DNA from 2 places in the Paenibacillus amylolyticus genome. Region 1 is predicted to be linked to the other one. Evidence: riboswitches for the same ligand, from Rfam matches in the RefSeq annotation. Region 1 holds a riboswitch; the other holds the start of a gene.
The links. Region 1 has a riboswitch for FMN ahead of ribD (bifunctional diaminohydroxyphosphoribosylaminopyrimidine deaminase/5-amino-6-(5-phosphoribosylamino)uracil reductase RibD). Riboswitches for the same ligand answer to the same signal wherever they lie in the genome.

Region 1 (8,763 bases):
GACAACAATCTCATGGCGATAGATATGTTCATCCATCAACTTGGAGAATAACAGCCTGCCTCCCGGCCCCATACTTTCCAAAGCGCCGATGACATCCCGTATCCGGTCCTTAACCGATATTTCATCCCGTTTGATCCGGGTTACGGTTGTGCGCTTCTCAGCCTTACGTAGCGCCTTCTGAAAGGCTGCAATCAGGTCAGAGGTGTGTAAACCCTCAACCGGATTCGATTGGGCTTCTACGGGCATATAGGGGCGCAGATCCTCGGGCTCTTTGGAAAATATAAGGCTGCGTTCCCACTCCCGTTCATGAAGATGACGCGCAATTCCCTTGTATTTGCGATATTCTATCAGACGTGCAATCAGCTCTGCACGTGGATCATAATCTTCTTCTTCCATAAAATCATAATCCTCGAAGTCCTCAATGACCGGTGGTTTGGGCAATAAAAGTTTGCTCTTGATCGCCAGCAATGTTGCTGCCATGACCAGAAATTCACTCGTAATATCCAGTTCCAGTTCCTGCATCGAATGCAGATACGCCATGTATTGATCGGTAATATCGCTGATGGGAATATCCTGGATATGAATTTCAGCCTTATCAATCAGATGAAGCAACAGATCCAAAGGCCCTTCAAAAGTCTCCAGTTTGTATGTAACTACCGTCACTAGACGAATCCTCCCGCCAGAAAAATACAAAACCCTGCTAAGCCGTCCGAATCCGGTTTCCCGTGTTCGTCTGCGCAGAGCAGGGCACTACTATTAAATAAGCACTATTTTAGCTGTTTCGTCAAGTTTGCCATCTCAATTGCCGCCGTAGCTGCATCCCAACCTTTGTTACCCGCTTTGGTTCCGGCACGTTCAATCGCTTGTTCAATATTTTCTGTTGTAACCAGTCCAAAGATCGTAGGCACGCCAGTTTTCAGGTTAATTGCTGCTACCCCTTTAGCCATCTCGTTGCACACATAATCGTAATGCGTAGTTGATCCACGAATAACGGTTCCCAGGGTAATCACTGCATCATACTTGCCGCTCTCCGCCATTTTCTGCGCAATCAAAGGGATTTCGAACGCACCTGGAACCCAGGCTACATCCACTTCATCATCCTGAACGCCGTGACGTTTGAATGCATCGAGTGCTGCGCTAAGCAATTTACTGGTAATGAATTCGTTAAAACGTCCAACGACAACTCCATATCTGGATCCTTCTGATACTAAATGTCCTTCAAAAAATTGTGGCATTCAAGTCATCTCCCTAACGGTATAATGTAATGTAAGTAACGGAAATCCCTAAGTAATCTCTTCCATAAATTACATGGTGAACGTTATTCATCTAAAATATATTTACTGTTCGTTCTGCTCGATATCATCAAACTTGAGCATATGCCCCAGCTTGGCTTGCTTGGTATGAAGATACACCGTATTGTCCTCGTTCTCCTCCATCTGGATCGCGACACGCTCTACGACTTCAAGTCCATATCCTTCAAGGCCTTTAATTTTACGAGGGTTGTTAGTTAGCAGTCTGATCTGACGAACCCCAAGGTCTTTCAGAATTTGAGCGCCAATTCCGTAATCACGCAAGTCAGCAGCAAAACCCAAACTCAGGTTTGCATCAACAGTATCCATACCTTCCTCTTGCAGCTTATAGGCTTTGAGTTTGTTGATCAGGCCAATACCCCGACCCTCTTGTCTCATATAAAGCAGTACACCATTGCCTTCCTCGTGAATCTGTTTGAGTGCTGCATCAAACTGCGGACCACAGTCACAACGATGAGAATGGAATACATCACCTGTCAAACATTCAGAGTGCACTCGTACAAGCACAGGTTTCGAACCATCAATTTCTCCTTTGACCAGAGCCACATGTTCCTTATTGTCCACAGCATTTGTATAAGCCACCGCTTGAAACTCACCAAAGTCCGTTGGCATACGCACAGCTACTTCACGTTGAACCAGCTGCTCTTTTTCGTTACGGTAACGAATCATGTCCTGAATACTGATCAGCTTCAGATCATGTTTGCGGGCAATCTCCTGCAGATCCGGAAGTCTGGCCATCGTGCCATCTTCCTTAATCACTTCACAGATAACGCCAGCAGGGTAGGAACCACACATGATAGCGAGATCTACAGCCGCTTCCGTATGTCCGGCACGCCGAAGTACACCGCCGTCTTTTGCAATCAGCGGGAACATGTGACCAGGCTTACGGAAGTCTCCGGCTTTCGCTTCAGGATCGATCAGACCTTTCACGGTAATAGAGCGTTCATGTGCCGAGATACCTGTTGTTGTATCTTTGTGATCCACAGAGACGGTGAAGGCTGTTCCATGGAAATCCGTATTTTGTTGAACCATCGGTTTCAGGTTAAGTTCGTCCGCACGTTGTTGTGTAATCGGAACACAGACCAGACCTCTACCTTCAGTAATCATGAAATTAATGACTTCAGGCGTCGCCTTTTCGGCCAAAGCAATAAAATCGCCTTCATTCTCCCGATCTTCATCATCCACAACAATGACGGGTTTACCACGCATGAGATCATATATGGCTTCTTCTATTGTGTCCAGAATGGATTGTTCTGACATTGGTCCACCTCCAGTTAATTTCTGTTCTCTATTTATGCAAATCCGTGATTGGAGAGAAAATCTTCACTGATACTGCGCGGCTTGCCAGCACCCGTCTCCCGATGTCCTCTCCCATACTGGAGCAGATGATCCACATATTTGCCCAAAATATCGCATTCGATATTAATGGTATCCCCTGTCTTTTTCACATTTAGTACAGTTTCACCAATGGTATGCGGGATAATGGAAACCGTGAATGCGGTATCCGATGTATGGACAACGGTCAAGCTAATGCCATCCAGTGTAACTGATCCTTTGGGGATCAGATATTTGAACAACTGGTGATCATCAGGCTTGATCTCAAACACAATTGCATTCTGATCACGTGTTATACTGCCGATCACTCCAGTACCATCAACATGGCCCTGAACGATATGGCCGCCAAAACGACCGCCTGATTGCATGGCCCGCTCCAGATTAACTTTACTGCCAGATTGCAGCTGACTGAGATTGGTATGGCGATAGGTTTCAGGCATTACATCGGCGGTAAAACCTCCACCTTCGAGCGTTGTCGCAGTTAAGCACACGCCGTTCACTGCTACACTATCACCAATCTTCAGATCGTCCATAATGGCGGAAGCTCCGATATTCAGGACCATCGCTTCGCCTTTCCGACCAATACGCCGGATCTGACCAACTTCTTCCACCAAACCGGTAAACATGCCGCCGCCTCCCTTTTTCAAGTTATAAAGAACCTAACTTTCTACTTTCAAATCCATTTATTTATTCAGGCCACACCGGAATACCGCCAATGCTGATATTATCTCCAACTTGTTCGATCTCCAACTGATTCAATTGAATCGCCTGATTCATACGTTCCACACCCTCGAAGCGGAAGCTTCCAGGTGTATCATAACCGCCTACAATCTTCGGAGCGATAAACATGAGCAGTCGATCGACCAACCTTGCCTCCAGCATGGCTCCATTCAAGGTGCCTCCACCTTCAAGCAAAATTGATCCTATATCACGTTCACCCAACTTGCTAAGTCCGCTCAACAGATCCACACGTGGTCCAGGACCACAGCGTATAATCTCGACGCCGTAGGCTTCCAAACGTTCAGCAGCTTCAGGACTGGCTTCGTCTGTTGTCAGCACCCATGTTGGAGCAAGACCATCCTTAACCATTTTGGCACCTACGGGAAGACGTAACTTGGAATCCACTACAATGCGCACTGGACTAATGCCTTCGACTTGCAAACGGGTAGTAAGTTCCGGATTATCGGCGATTACCGTGTCGACGCCAACCATGATTCCCTGGTGACGATGACGAAGGGCATGCACAATCTCACGAGCGGGCTCGTTAGAGATCCACTTGCTGTCTCCGCTGCGAGTAGCAATTTTCCCATCCAAAGTAGTAGCCGTTTTCAGTGTCACAAAAGGTAGACCCGTTGTAATAAACTTAATGAATTTTTCATTCATGCGTCTTCCTCGCTCACGCAGTACGCCAACTTCAACTTCAATGCCTTGTTGACGAAGCATGCTTATACCCCTGCCGGATACTTGCGGATTTGGATCTTCACAACATACCACAACACGTTTCACCTTTTCATGAATCAGACGTTCACTACAAGGTGGCGTCTTGCCATAATGACTACAAGGCTCAAGTGTAACGTATACCGTACTTCCCTCTGCATCACTGCCTGCCATGTTAAGTGCATGCACCTCTGCATGACCGGTTCCACGTTTCAGATGGCTCCCCAGGCCTACAATACGGCCTTCTTTCACAACTACACATCCAACAACCGGATTAATCCCCGTCTGTCCCTGTGCTCGTTCCGCCATATCCAATGCCAGTGCCATATAAAATTCATCATTGATCATTTCCAAATCCGTTCACCCCGCGGTTTAAAGTCTTGTTTATTAAAAAATCCCCGTCGAACAATCAGTTCGATGGGGATGATGAGAGACAAATGTCACCAGCAGGAGTGAAATGGATACAGCACGCCAACACTTTGCCCAAAACTTCATTTCGGGCAAGTGAAAATAGACACATACCTTAATGAACATCATTTACAGGTAAAGAGCTTTTATAGTGCGGCATATGTATGGAACTGTCCGGCGTATCCGGATCTTCCCTGCACAGTGCAAGACATCATAAAATCGTGACTGTGCAGCAATACTCCTGCTGAATGCAAACCTGTTAGGTCTGCACCTCTCCTTCTCCCATCCAGACTATACTGTCGGTTCTGGAATTACACCAGATCAGCCATCTGCCAATGGCAGACAGGTCACGGACTTTGCATCAAGTGCTGGACACATAGGTCCTTACACTTCCTGCATCACCGCCGGTAGGGAATTGCACCCTGCCCTGAAGGATTGCTTTCGTTATTACTTGGATGTTAGCACTTTAATGCCAAAAAATCAATTGTTTTTTGTTCCTTTTTGTCACATACTAACTTTTAATAAGCTAAGAAACAACAAAAAACCGCTTCCTCTCAAGGAGGCACGGTTTTTGCTTGGAGGCACATTTCACATCCATCGTATCATTCTACATATCAGGAAAACACCAGCTCGCCATATGCTTTAATTCTTTGGCATTATGGAATGGAGTGCGATCAGGTTCTTGCAGGGGCGAAGTCGGAAGCGGGAACTCTCTTGCCACCCTTCTGACCCAACTTGTGGAATCGATCGCAATAGCCGAGCATTTCCAGCGTCCATTCGCTCTCGGTCGAAACGTCCCATGCAAATCTGCTTTACCCGGCATCTCTGGAAAGACACCATCCAGATATTCAACGATGACGCGCTTGTCTCTGACTTCATGACAATATACAGTCACCCATACACCTTCTCGGACCCGAACAGCATACACATCGCCAGACTGTACCTCCCCGGTACCTGCATCAGGAGATGCCTTTGGTACTTTTCCACGAACACTTCTCTTCTTCTCCAATGCCCCTAAGATCGTGTCCTTTAGAGCTGGACTCTCATCAGGCTTATCCGCAAGAGATATATTATTCAGATCAAAATCATGAAATATCTTGTTCAGGTTGTTCTCATTAATTCCGACAGATGAGTCCCACCACGCCAGAGGGGCCTGCACTTCCACCCGCACATTGGGGCGTGCGTCACGCTGCATATAAGAGGTGAATTCCGTGATCATTCCGGGATGTTCCGGCGTATCCAATATGCCAATCAGAGCTAACGTCTCAAGCAAATCACGGTAAGCATATTCCTTCTGTGTAGGCAAAAGACGTTCCTTCTTGAGCGCTACTGCTGCCTTGCTGTAACGTGTTTTGGGAGGTAATTCGCGCAGCACCGTTAACACCGCACGGAATGTCCAGCGGTCGTACTCATTGGGTATTGGAAGCTCCTGTGCGGTAGCCAGCTCTCGAAGTGCCAACACGCATCCAAAAGGATCACCGTCCAACGGGGTTCCATTGGTCATCCGCCAATACCATTGCAGCGTTGTGTCGGTTGCTTGATCTACACTTAATCCGCAGATCTTACAAGTGTTCGAAGATGGATATGGCGTATGTTCATGACTTGGCATACTGCTCGCAATAAGCTTGCCCGTAAGCAACGAGCGCCAGATCATGGGTGCTGACCACAAAGAGGATACAAAGGCCTGCGCTGCATCATTGATCGTCCATTGATTCGCAACTTTTTTCAGCTCAGTAATCGTTTCATCATGTTGCGGACATACAAAGCGATTCGGTTCATGCCCGGCTGTCTCAAGCGCTTCTCGATCCTTTACGGATAGACTATCCGGAACGACATGGCGCGATGCCTGCAATTCTTCATCCCACAACGTGCGCTCACTATAAATTTGTTTTAACAAGCTTAGCTGAGTAACCATATCCAAGGTTTTATTCATCCTTTCTAATTATCGATTTGAAGTATGTAAAAATAAAAAAAGTGCTTCTATAAGAGAAGCACTTCATGTTTGGATCCAGTTAAGGTGAAGGTATTAAGCTTCTACAACTTCAACAGTTTCCATTTTGTCTTTACCTTCTAAAGCGTCCACGAACTCCATACCTTTAGTTACTTTACCAAATACAGTATGTTGTCCATCCAAATGTGGTTGCGGTTGGTAGCAGATATAGAACTGGCTTCCACCTGTGTTACGGCCAGCATGTGCCATAGCAAGTGTTCCGCGCTCATGTTTGTTTGGGTTAATTTCACAGTTGATTGTGTAACCTGGGCCACCTGCACCGCTACCGTTAGGGCATCCGCCTTGAGCTACAAAGCCCGGGATAACGCGGTGGAATGTAAGACCATTGTAGAAACCGGAATTAGCCAGTTTCTCAAAGTTTGCTACTGTGTTTGGAGCTTCTTGATCGAACAGATCGATCAGAACTTCTCCGCCGTTTGCCAATTTAATTTTCGCTTGTTTCGCCATATGTAAATGACTCCTTTCGTATTGACCATCGTTAATGGTGCCAGAACGCATGACCCTGGGCCAAGCATTACAGCACTTTTCTTAGTGTACACCGAAAATGTCTGGATCGCAAAAAAAACGGCAACTTTTTTCATGAATCAGCTTAAATACGCAAAAAGCAGACGAAAAAGGAAGTTCCCTTTTCATCTGCTTCAACTGTAAACGAACTAGCGAGTTACTGGCTGTTTGCCAATGCGCGCTGGTACCAGGTCATTCTGGATGATATCTTGATACGTCTCACGGCGTACCACGACATCTCCTTGACCGTCTTTGACAAATACAACGGCCGGACGACGAATCCGGTTGTAGTTGCTCGCCATGGAGTAGTTATACGCGCCTGTGCAAGCTACAGCGAGTAGGTCGCCGCTTTCCACTTTTGGCAGGTCCAGATCCCAGATCAACATATCGCCACTCTCGCAGCATTTACCCGCAACGGATACCGTTTCCTGAGCAGCCTCATTCGCACGGTTAGCAAGCACAGCTTCGTACTTGGATTCATACAAAGCAGGACGTGGGTTATCGGTCATACCACCATCCACGGCAACGTATTTACGCACGCCTGGAATGTCTTTGCTTGTTCCAACGGTATACAGCGTTGTTCCCGCTTCACCCACGATGCTGCGGCCTGGCTCAACCCAGATCTCAGGTACGGCATAGCCGATTTGAGCAAAATGATTTTTAACGGCATCTGTAATAGCCTTCACGTATTGTGCAACTTCAAGTGGCGTATCTCCATCGATATAACGGATTCCGAATCCACCACCAAGGTTAACCACTTTGAAAGCAACATTAAGACGCTCATATACACTTGCTGCAAATTCAGCAACACGTTGAACCGCCATCTGGAAGCCTTCAACTTCGAAGATCTGGGAACCGATGTGGGAATGCACACCGAGCAATACCAGATTAGACTGCTTGGAAGCCAAGTCAATCGCTTCAAATGCCGTACCATTACCGATATCGAATCCAAATTTCGAATCCGTCTGACCTGTGGAAATATATTCATGCGTATGTGCCTCAACACCAGGCGTCACACGAAGCAAAATGTTTACTTTACGATTTTTGTCCGCTGCTACAGCCTGCAACAGATGCAATTCATTGAAGTTATCAACAACAAAGCATCCAATCTCTGCATCAAGAGCCATTTCGATCTCTTCCAGCGTTTTGTTGTTACCGTGGAAGTGAATGCGCTCAGCCGGGAATCCTGCTTGCAGTGCAGTAAACAGTTCACCGTCAGATACGACATCCAAGGAAAGTCCTTCTTCAGCTGCAAGGGCACACATCGCCATTACACAGAATGCTTTACTTGCGTAAGCAACCTGGAAGCCAAGTCCGGAAGCACGGAATGCTTCCATGTACTCTCTGCAACGCTCACGAACCAATTGCTCGTCCACAACGTACAGGGGAGTTCCAAATTGTTCTTTCAGATCTGTTGCATCAACTCCGCCAATCTCCAGATGCCCTTGCGCATTTATTTTACTTGTACCATGTAAATACATAATCTGCATTCCTCACTTTTTATATACTGGAACAATTGATATTCCAATGATTTTACACCAGTATATCAAATTAGGCAGCGAGATGAATGGATTTTTCGGAAGATCATTTGTGTTTTTTACTTTTTTGCAGTTCCCCGTCCGGATCATCCGACATTTTGGTGTTGTCACGGGTTTTATTGAATGATGGACGTTTTTTATTTTCCAGCAGCGGAAGCCGGAATAAAAAGTTGCCCAAGGCCTTCGCATTAAACGGTATAAAAGGCCAGAGATACGAAGA
Region 2 (8,763 bases), 470 kb from region 1:
TATGCATTTTTTGCTTTTGCCGGGATCGAGGTTATGGGTTTGATGGCAGCTAACCTGAAAGAACCAAAAGATGCAGTGAAATCAGGTCGAGTAATGTTATTATCGGTGAGTACACTCTATGTGATTGCAATTGCGTTGATCCTGTTGCTTGTGCCTTCAGTTCAGTTAACTCCAGATGAAAGTCCGCTTGTCAAAGCCATGGCAACCATTGGATTCACTGTTGTGGTCCACATTCTCAACGGAATTCTGATTATAGCCGGATTCTCGACGATGGTGGCTTCGTTATATGCCATTACGTCCATGTTGGTGAAACTCGCAGAAGATGGAGATGCACCAAAACTGTTCACGAAGACCTGGGGAAAAAAGGACATGCCACTTCAGGCATTGTGTTGCACAGCGGCTGGATTAGTTCTATCTACGTTGATGGCATTATGGATGCCCAAGAGTTTGTTTGAATATGTGACGACAGCAGGTAGTCTGGTATTAATGTATACATGGCTGCTCATCTGCATCACGTACATTAAAAAAATGAAGCCCGTGAAGTGGAATCGCATCAAAGTGTGGATTGCCATAGTATTAATTGTGGCTGCTGTGGCTGGGACAGCGATGGAAAAAGCCAGCAGAACGGGTCTGCTGGCAAGTGTGGGACTTCTGGTGTTCCTTGGCATCATCACGTATGTTGTTCATAAGGTACGTGGCTCGAAACCACCGCAGTCAGCACCATCCAAACCATAAGCAACTCTCTTCTCAGCAACTTTTGTGGATGTCGTACAACGGATTAATGAGTGCTTTAAGATTATTTCGTCAACTTGCCTAGGGCTTGCTTCATCCGCATGAATGGACATTTGGAAGGTGTCTGCTCATCATCAGGCAGGAAATATTGTTTCCATTCCAGATTATCCTGCTGACCATACCACATCAGCGAAGGGTGAGCAGGTACAGCATCATACGCAGCGAGACGTTTGCGAATTAAGGTTTTCATTTTACGGCCAAGAGGGGTGTTGTCATTAATGGATTCGAATACCCACCGTGGTTGAAAAGCAAACATGAGATAAGGAAAATGCCGGCTGGCTCGGAGTTCATGTGCAGGAGTTGCACAGAAACAAAAGTAAGGCTCTCCGCCAAAGCAAAACTCCCATGATGAATCATGAGGATCGGTTGAAATATGTTCTGGCCACGGCTCGGTATCGTGTGAACTTACCCGATTGAGCATTTGCCAGAATAACGTCTGATATTGCTCTACCGTTGTATGATCTTTCAGATCACTTGGCGTCTCACAGATCACGACCATCGAAGCGTAATGACCAGTGTCTCTGGAGACAGGACCATATTGTCTAAGCAGATCGGCCATATCTTCGGCAGCATGTTCAGATCGGGGGTCACACGTAAAGCCGTACCTCAAATGCCCTGACAGAAATCCCATTCGTCCAGGTACACACGGATACGTATTATTTTCATCGGCGATCATATCTGCAAATTGCGAATAAGCGTCCTGCTGCCAAGATGGAAGACGCTCAAACAAGGTGTTTATTTCGTCGGCACTATACAGCTCCGCCATTGATTCCCAACTCCATTCCACATGATACCGTTACAGTATTAATGTGGGGGAAGTTGGGTGACTGTCCAGCCTGATTTTGTTGTCAGAAAAAAATGGAACGTACAGCTTCGTACCCAAAATACAAACCAAATCCGATCAGGCAGATTCCCGAAATGATAGAGATCCAGCGCAATACATTCTCACTGCTATGTTTGTGGAATCGACTGGCCATTCCAGCCATAATGACATCCCATACCAGGATACCAATGAATATGCCTGAACTGTAGAGCAGCAAATGAGCAGTATCCGTATGTTTCACAGTTGTCGCGAGAATAGAGCCGTAGATCCCCAGCCAAAATAATATATTCAGTGGATTGGACAGGGCCATCAAAAATCCGGAAATAAAAGATTTTCGAACAGTTGCTTCCGCAGTAGATGTACCTTGAATGCCTTGCTTTAGCTTCGAGAGCGTTTCCACTCCCGTGTAAATCAGAATAAAACTGCCAAATGACCAGAGAAAAGAGCGCATGAACGGCGTGTCCAGAAAATGGGCAACTCCAAAATAAATCAGCAGCATATACACCAAATCTGCAAACATAGCTCCGAGTCCTAGAATCCAAGCATGCATGAATCCGTGGCGGGCTCCACGGTCGAGTTGGGCGGCGTTAATCGGACCGATTGGAGCGGACAATGATATTCCCAGAATGATATAACTGAACAGTACAGACATAAACACGTTCACTCCTTAACGGGTTCGATGAATTGTACCAGTTGTCAGAGAAAATGGGTACAAGTCATCGTATTCCCGCAAGGAGTGAATTAGAACAAACTACTTTTATCTCATACTGTGTCAAGGCCTTTTCATTCTGTTAAAGTTCCACATCCAATTGAATAGGGGTGCAGTTATATCCGTTGCATGAGCTTTCTTCACAAGGACAGGCGGAGAGCCCAATTGTGAGATCCATTAATGCCTCCATCTCGATATAATCACCTGCACGAGAGTCGGGAGCTACAACATCAATCTTGCCTTCACTGTCTACAACGGACTTCATAAACAGGTTGAATGGATAGTGTTGATCCGGCGGTAAGATTCCGAAGGGTTCTAGTGCCGTGTTCAAGTTGTGATAACAACTGGCATGATCCTTTTTGTCGTATAACACCTCATACATCTCTGGTCGACAAGCGGAGTTAAAGAAATCATGTACCCCAACGGTGTCACGGACAATCTTGAGTAAGGGTTGATATTGATTGGAATACACAAATTGTCCTGGTTTAATGCGATAAGTACGCAATACGTCCATTGTCACGCCGGGGTCCAAGCGATGGTTAGCATCCGTAGCATCGTATGCCACAAAATCAATGACTTGTTGTCCCTCCAGATCAGTTATGCGTAGTAAAGAACCCTTGTTTACTTTCAGGGCATATCCCGTTTTGGCTGGGATACGATAAGACTGTTTATGGCGCTGATTCGTATTCATCCGTCACATTCCTCCGCTACTTTTTGCTTTCAGTATGCGGAGCAGATGAAGCTTTCATGCACTGTTATGGCGCCGTACTCTACTCAGGCAGGAACATCCAATGGTGAATTTAAACACAAACCACATTATATGCCTTTATGCTGGGAACAGTGGATTACCTCTCATTCCGATCCAGAGGTCTGATTGTTCAAGCTGTCCAGCTAGATGTAATAACCAATCTTCACGTCCCTTGGTTGCCATCACTTGAACGCCCATTGGCAACCCTTCAGGTGTCATATGCAGAGGTACACTGATCGCAGGCTGGCCTGTCAGATTTGCGAGCTGGGTGAACGGTGTATACGTAAGACTTGGCTCAAACATTTCATAGATGAGTTGCTGCTGCTGGGTCTTGTCCAATTCACTAATTCGCATCAGATTACGGATTTGTTCGTCATGAGGCGTTAATTCACCAATCTTAGGCGCAGGAAAAGCATTAACAGGTGTGACGTAGAAGTCATAACGCTCGAACAAAGTGGACATCTGGGCTGCAGCTACATCCCATTCAGCTAAGCTATGTACAAATTCCGCAGCGGACACCTTTTTGCCTGCTTCAGCCAGAACCCAAGATTCAATCTCCATATCATCGGAGGTCAGAGCCCGGCCCAAGGATCGTTCCATGGAAGAGATCATCGCGGCCATCTCACCGCTGTTCATCATGTAATAATTCTCCATCAACCGAACTCCGTTGACGGGACTCAGTTTTTCTTCAACATGATGACCTTGTTCTTCCAACCAGCGCACGAGCTTGTATACAGATTCTTTGGCTTCTGCGCTGACAGGTGTACCCACGGGTGAATCCGTTGTGTATGCAATTTTCAGTTTGCGTTGATGTGGGTAGCTCATATCAGCCAAGTAACTGCCTGGAAAGAGTGGAGCATGGAACGCAGCTTCGGGCTGAATGACTTGTAACGTATCAAGCAATGCAGCACTGTCCCGAACCGAGCGAGAGAGGGCGAAATCAATCGATGCGCCTTGCCATTGACGACCAACTCCAGGCCCCACAGGTGTCCGTCCACGCGTTGGTTTTAATCCAAACAATCCGCTAAAGGAAGCCGGGATACGAATCGAACCTCCTCCGTCACTGGCTCCCGCAAGAGGAACAATACCTGAAGCTACAGCGGAAGCGGCACCACCACTTGAACCACCTGGGGAATGATTGATATTCCATGCATTGCGAGTTGGACCATGAAGACGGGGCTCGGTAATATTTTTTAAACCAAATTCAGGCGTATTGGTATGTCCTATGAAGATAAAGCCTGCATCACGGAGTCGAGTGACAAAATTGGAATTGCGTAATGCCCGATGCTCGCTGAACAAACGTGAGCCTGAAGTCAGAAATTCACCTTCCAAGGATTGCGAGATATCTTTCAGGAGCAGGGGAACACCGGCAAAAGGTTGTTCTCCAGGGAGAACCAAACCGGCTTCCTCCCGTGCGCGAGATTCATATGTACGAATAACCGCATTAAGTTGCGGATTCACTTCTTCAAGGCGTGCAAACGCCGCTTCAAGCATTTCAACCGGGGATACTTCCCGGGATCGGATCAGTTCAGCCAAACCTACGGCGTCGTAGGAGGTATATGAGAATGAAGACATCATGATCGTTCCTCTCTGAATATAATTCATCTGTTTATTCCATATGTCATCGTACCACCGGATTAGATAAAAGACAAAACATAGATGAATCGTAGTGCGATGATATCATACTCGTTATGAGGTTGGAGGGAAAAGAGGGGGATTTGCATTTGCGATATAGAAATAAAGCACAGGGTTAATAGCCCATATTGCTAATTGAGACAATGATCGAGTCATGGAAATAAAAAACCACTGCTCATCTAATTTGATGTGCAATGGTTTTATTTTGTATTTGACTATTTGTTTATATGTGAACCTCAGATATATCCACTTACTCTGTACGCAGCTTTGGTGCAGCATCGGCCGCAGTTGATGATCTTTCCTGCTGTCTGGAGATGGCGAAGAGTGCCACCCAGATCAGAATAAAACCAAGCAATTGCTCCCATGTAATCAGTGTACGGAAAGCAATCCAGTTCACCAACACACCCGCCATCGGGAAGCTAAGCTCCGCGAGAGTTGCAACAGAGGCTTTGGTTGACGACAGACCTTTGTAATACAACAGAAGACTGAGCAGTCCTGGTAACAATGCCTGACCGAGAATGTTGAGGATGACAGCGGTCTGTTCACCCGTTCCGGACGGAAACGTCCATGCCGCACCTTCGTTCCACGTCATAAAGATCAGGAGCGGGAGAGCAACGACAAAGCGCAGGGAGGTGACGGTTTCGTAACGCGCCTGACCCAGCATCAATCGTCCCATAACGGTTGAACCTCCCCATAAGGCAGCAGCCCCAAGGGATAACAAGCTTCCAGCATGAATCCAGTTGTCCCAGTTACCTAATGGCAATGTGAAGCCAAATGTAAGCAGGTACGTTCCTGCTAATGCTATGAAGAACAATCCACCGAAGCGACGAGGCAACGTTTCTTTCAATAACAGTTTAGCCAGCACGATAGCGAAGAGTGGTTGCATTTTTTGCAATAAAAGCACCGTATTCGGATCGTTATGTGTTAGTGCCATGGTGAACAATACCGTTGCGAGTGCTGATCCTCCCCATGAGATAAAAATCACGGCAATCCAGTGGCGAGCGCGCAGGTTTTTCAGGTCAGCTCGAAATTTCCACAGTACGGGAATGGCAATAAGACTGACGATGATATGTTCCACCAGTACAATCTGCGTGGATGTCATCGTGTTTAGCAAAATAATGCGGAAGAGTGGGTCGACACCCCATAAAGCGGCGCCGAGAACTACAAGCCAGAATCCGGTATTACTTCGTTCCTTGCGGTAAACCGTTGATGCTGCTGATGTCTTTTCCATATTCAGGACTCCTTCGTCAGAACACGGAATCTTCAGTTGGCAAAATCGACAAAAGCCCCCGTTTTGGTATATACCAAATAAACGGGGGCTCATCCAAGGACATGCGTCAGGAAAGAGGCCTTCCCGTGAACGGCATGTCAATGTGTTGATCTTCTCTCATCCGGACTGTACCGTCGGCCTTGGATTCACACCAAGTCAGTCGCTGAATGTCCTTCGTTAAGAACAATTAGCGAGTCGCGGGCTGGTTCCGAAGAACATCACCGCCGGTTGGGAATTGCACCCTACCCCGAAGATCCTATTCAATTATATAGTGTGTTGAACAAGCTGTAACATTAATAAGTTCATCTTATTCCTGTAAGCGCTAGCAGTTCAAGCATTTTTTTTAGAAAACGATTTTCCAGCTTCCTTGCTGTCTGCGAAGGAGCACGATCTGGCCTGCGTGATACACATCATGGAGTACCCAGCGAGCCAGTTCGTGTGCCCATTTCTCTTCGGAGTCCATATATGCGGCTTCAAGATCAGACTCTTGTAGTGCAGCTAATTGATCTCGCAACTGCTGGGCTAATCGAGTTGTACCTTGCATCAGTGTATTCCAACCAGCTGCATCCGTTGCATCTCCCGGATTCCCAAATGTGTATTCATTGGAGTCTACAGCAGGAAGGGTAGGCTCCTTACCTTGCATGCGACATAATAAGCGATGGTTGTAATAATACATATGGTTAACCAACTGCCAGATGCTTAATCCCCCTGAGGGTGGAATCCAGGCTGCTTGTTCTGCTGTAAGGCCCTCCAAGGATTTCGACAAAGGTACAATCCAATTACATTGATCCCAAGTATCATCCTTTTGAATAAGTAACACATCTAGTGCTGTTGTGTTCGTCATTGCCTTTTCCTCCTTGCGTATAATTGTGATAGGTGATGTAACTAGCTAAAACTGATTAATGAGGTTACACTTAATATAACACATCAAAGATGAGTTGTAACCTTCTTTGTTTAATTAGATGGTTACATAAACGGAGGTATATATGGACAGATTATGGACCGATTTTGTAAACAGCGATTATCACGATTGGCGTGGGGGAGATCGATCGGAGGACAGACTCGGGAAGGCGAGCTGGCAGCGAGATTTTCTGGAACGATGGCAACTTAACGCTGCTGTCCCTGCATCTCCAGAAGATGAGTTGTCGATGAGAAATTTCAGGAATGAATTGATAGCTCTTGGAGCCCGCTTGTCTTCAGGAGCATCATTAACGGATATAGAAAAACAATGGTTGAACGACGTTATGGAAGCAGGGCATGTGAGAAGAAGATTGAATACAATTGATCAGGAACTGAAACTCCAACTGGTAGCTGTGGAAGCTCATTGGCATCAGGTTATGGCTGAAGTAGCTGCTGATTTTGCTTTGACTTTGGTGGAGGGAGAAGGGGGCAGGATTCGGATCTGTGATAATTCGGATTGTCGCTGGATGTTCTATGATGATACCCGAAGCAGAACACAGAAGTACTGTGATGATAAGATGTGTGGCAATCTGATGAAGGTTAGAAGATTTCGGGCGAAACGCAAATCCCAAAATTGATAAATACTAACAATAACTATATAATGTATATATACTAGCGAAAAAATAGTCAGAAGCAGTACGGATTCGTAAGCAGGATGTGATCGTCTTTCAAACCAAAATAGATGGGAGATGTTTCTTGTGCGGACAAGTTATCTGTTGAAAAATGGCTGTGTGTTGTCGATGGATGCTAAAGTTGGACAGTATAAGAGGGCGGACGTTCTGATTCAGGATTCACTGATCATGGCGGTTCAGCCCGACCTCGATATTCCGGATGCGGAGATCATTGATGCTTCATCGATGATTATTATACCTGGGCTGGTGGACACGCATCGGCATATGTGGGAATCACTTGTCAAAACAGCTGGAACCAACTGGTCGTTACCAGTTTATTTGCAAAATCTCTATTATGGTGCGATGGGAAGCAAGCTCCGCCCACAAGATAGTTATATTGCCAATCTGCTCGGTTCCTTGGAAGCGCTTAACGCAGGAGTGACGACAGTAATGGATTGGAGCATGCCATATTCCCCTGACCATACGGATGAACTGATTCGTGGACTTCAGGATGCTGGCATTCGGGCGGTATTTGCTCACGGAGTACCTGGTGAGACGGACTACTGGAATCGGGATAGTCAACTCACATATTCGAATAATGATGTGAGAAGAGTCAAAGAACGTTATTTTTCATCACGGGATCAATTGCTTACTTATGGGCTTGCCATTCGTGGTCCGGAGTTCAGTCATTGGGATACAACCGTGAAAGAGATCGAGCTAGCACAAGAACTGGATGCGATCTGTTCCATGCATGCCGGATTTGGCAGTTGGGGATCTGTGGATCGCTCGATCAGTCACTTGTACGAAGCGGGACTGTTAAGTCCACGGGTGAATATCGTTCATGGTAACACCATGGGCATGGATGAATACAAAATGCTGGCAGATAGCGGCGCTTCCTTGTCGGTCACACCTGAGGTTGAAATGATGATGGGGCATGGATATCCGGCCACCGGCTATTTTCTTGAACATGGAGGAACACCTACACTTGGTGTAGATGTAGTGACGTCTACAGGCGGAGATATGTTCTCGCAGATGAAGTTTGCACTTCAAGCTGAACGATCCAGAGCCAATGAACAACTTTTGCAGCAGGGTGAGATGCCTGGTGAGTTGAACTTGCAGTCCAGCCAAGTACTGAGATTTGCAACTTCAGCTGGTGCCCAAGCGTTGGGATTGGAGCAGAAGGTGGGTACGTTGACCCCAGGGAAAGAAGCGGAT

Region 2: it holds a riboswitch for FMN, as region 1 does, so the genes downstream of both, V6668_RS17410 (DMT family transporter) here and ribD (bifunctional diaminohydroxyphosphoribosylaminopyrimidine deaminase/5-amino-6-(5-phosphoribosylamino)uracil reductase RibD) in region 1, are expected to answer to the same signal.

The regions. Positions count from the first base shown of each region.
Region 1 is NZ_CP145892.1:4,392,908-4,401,670, forward strand. It holds gene V6668_RS19470 (segregation and condensation protein A) at 1-663, opposite strand, end outside; gene ribE (6,7-dimethyl-8-ribityllumazine synthase) at 768-1,235, opposite strand; gene V6668_RS19480 (bifunctional 3,4-dihydroxy-2-butanone-4-phosphate synthase/GTP cyclohydrolase II) at 1,338-2,570, opposite strand; gene ribE (riboflavin synthase) at 2,603-3,271, opposite strand; gene ribD (bifunctional diaminohydroxyphosphoribosylaminopyrimidine deaminase/5-amino-6-(5-phosphoribosylamino)uracil reductase RibD) at 3,333-4,436, opposite strand; FMN riboswitch at 4,761-4,929, opposite strand; gene V6668_RS19495 (hypothetical protein) at 5,098-6,387, opposite strand; gene V6668_RS19500 (peptidylprolyl isomerase) at 6,517-6,948, opposite strand; gene lysA (diaminopimelate decarboxylase) at 7,155-8,486, opposite strand; gene V6668_RS19510 (spore germination protein) at 8,590-8,763, opposite strand, start outside.
Region 2 is NZ_CP145892.1:3,925,133-3,933,895, reverse strand. It holds gene V6668_RS17435 (amino acid permease) at 1-735, shown strand, start outside; gene V6668_RS17430 (YqcI/YcgG family protein) at 797-1,558, opposite strand; gene V6668_RS17425 (LysE family translocator) at 1,641-2,267, opposite strand; gene V6668_RS17420 (DUF1989 domain-containing protein) at 2,407-3,015, opposite strand; gene V6668_RS17415 (amidase) at 3,151-4,647, opposite strand; gene V6668_RS17410 (DMT family transporter) at 4,958-5,938, opposite strand; FMN riboswitch at 6,083-6,236, opposite strand; gene V6668_RS17405 (DinB family protein) at 6,321-6,821, opposite strand; gene V6668_RS17400 (CGNR zinc finger domain-containing protein) at 6,964-7,515, shown strand; gene V6668_RS17395 (amidohydrolase family protein) at 7,636-8,763, shown strand, end outside.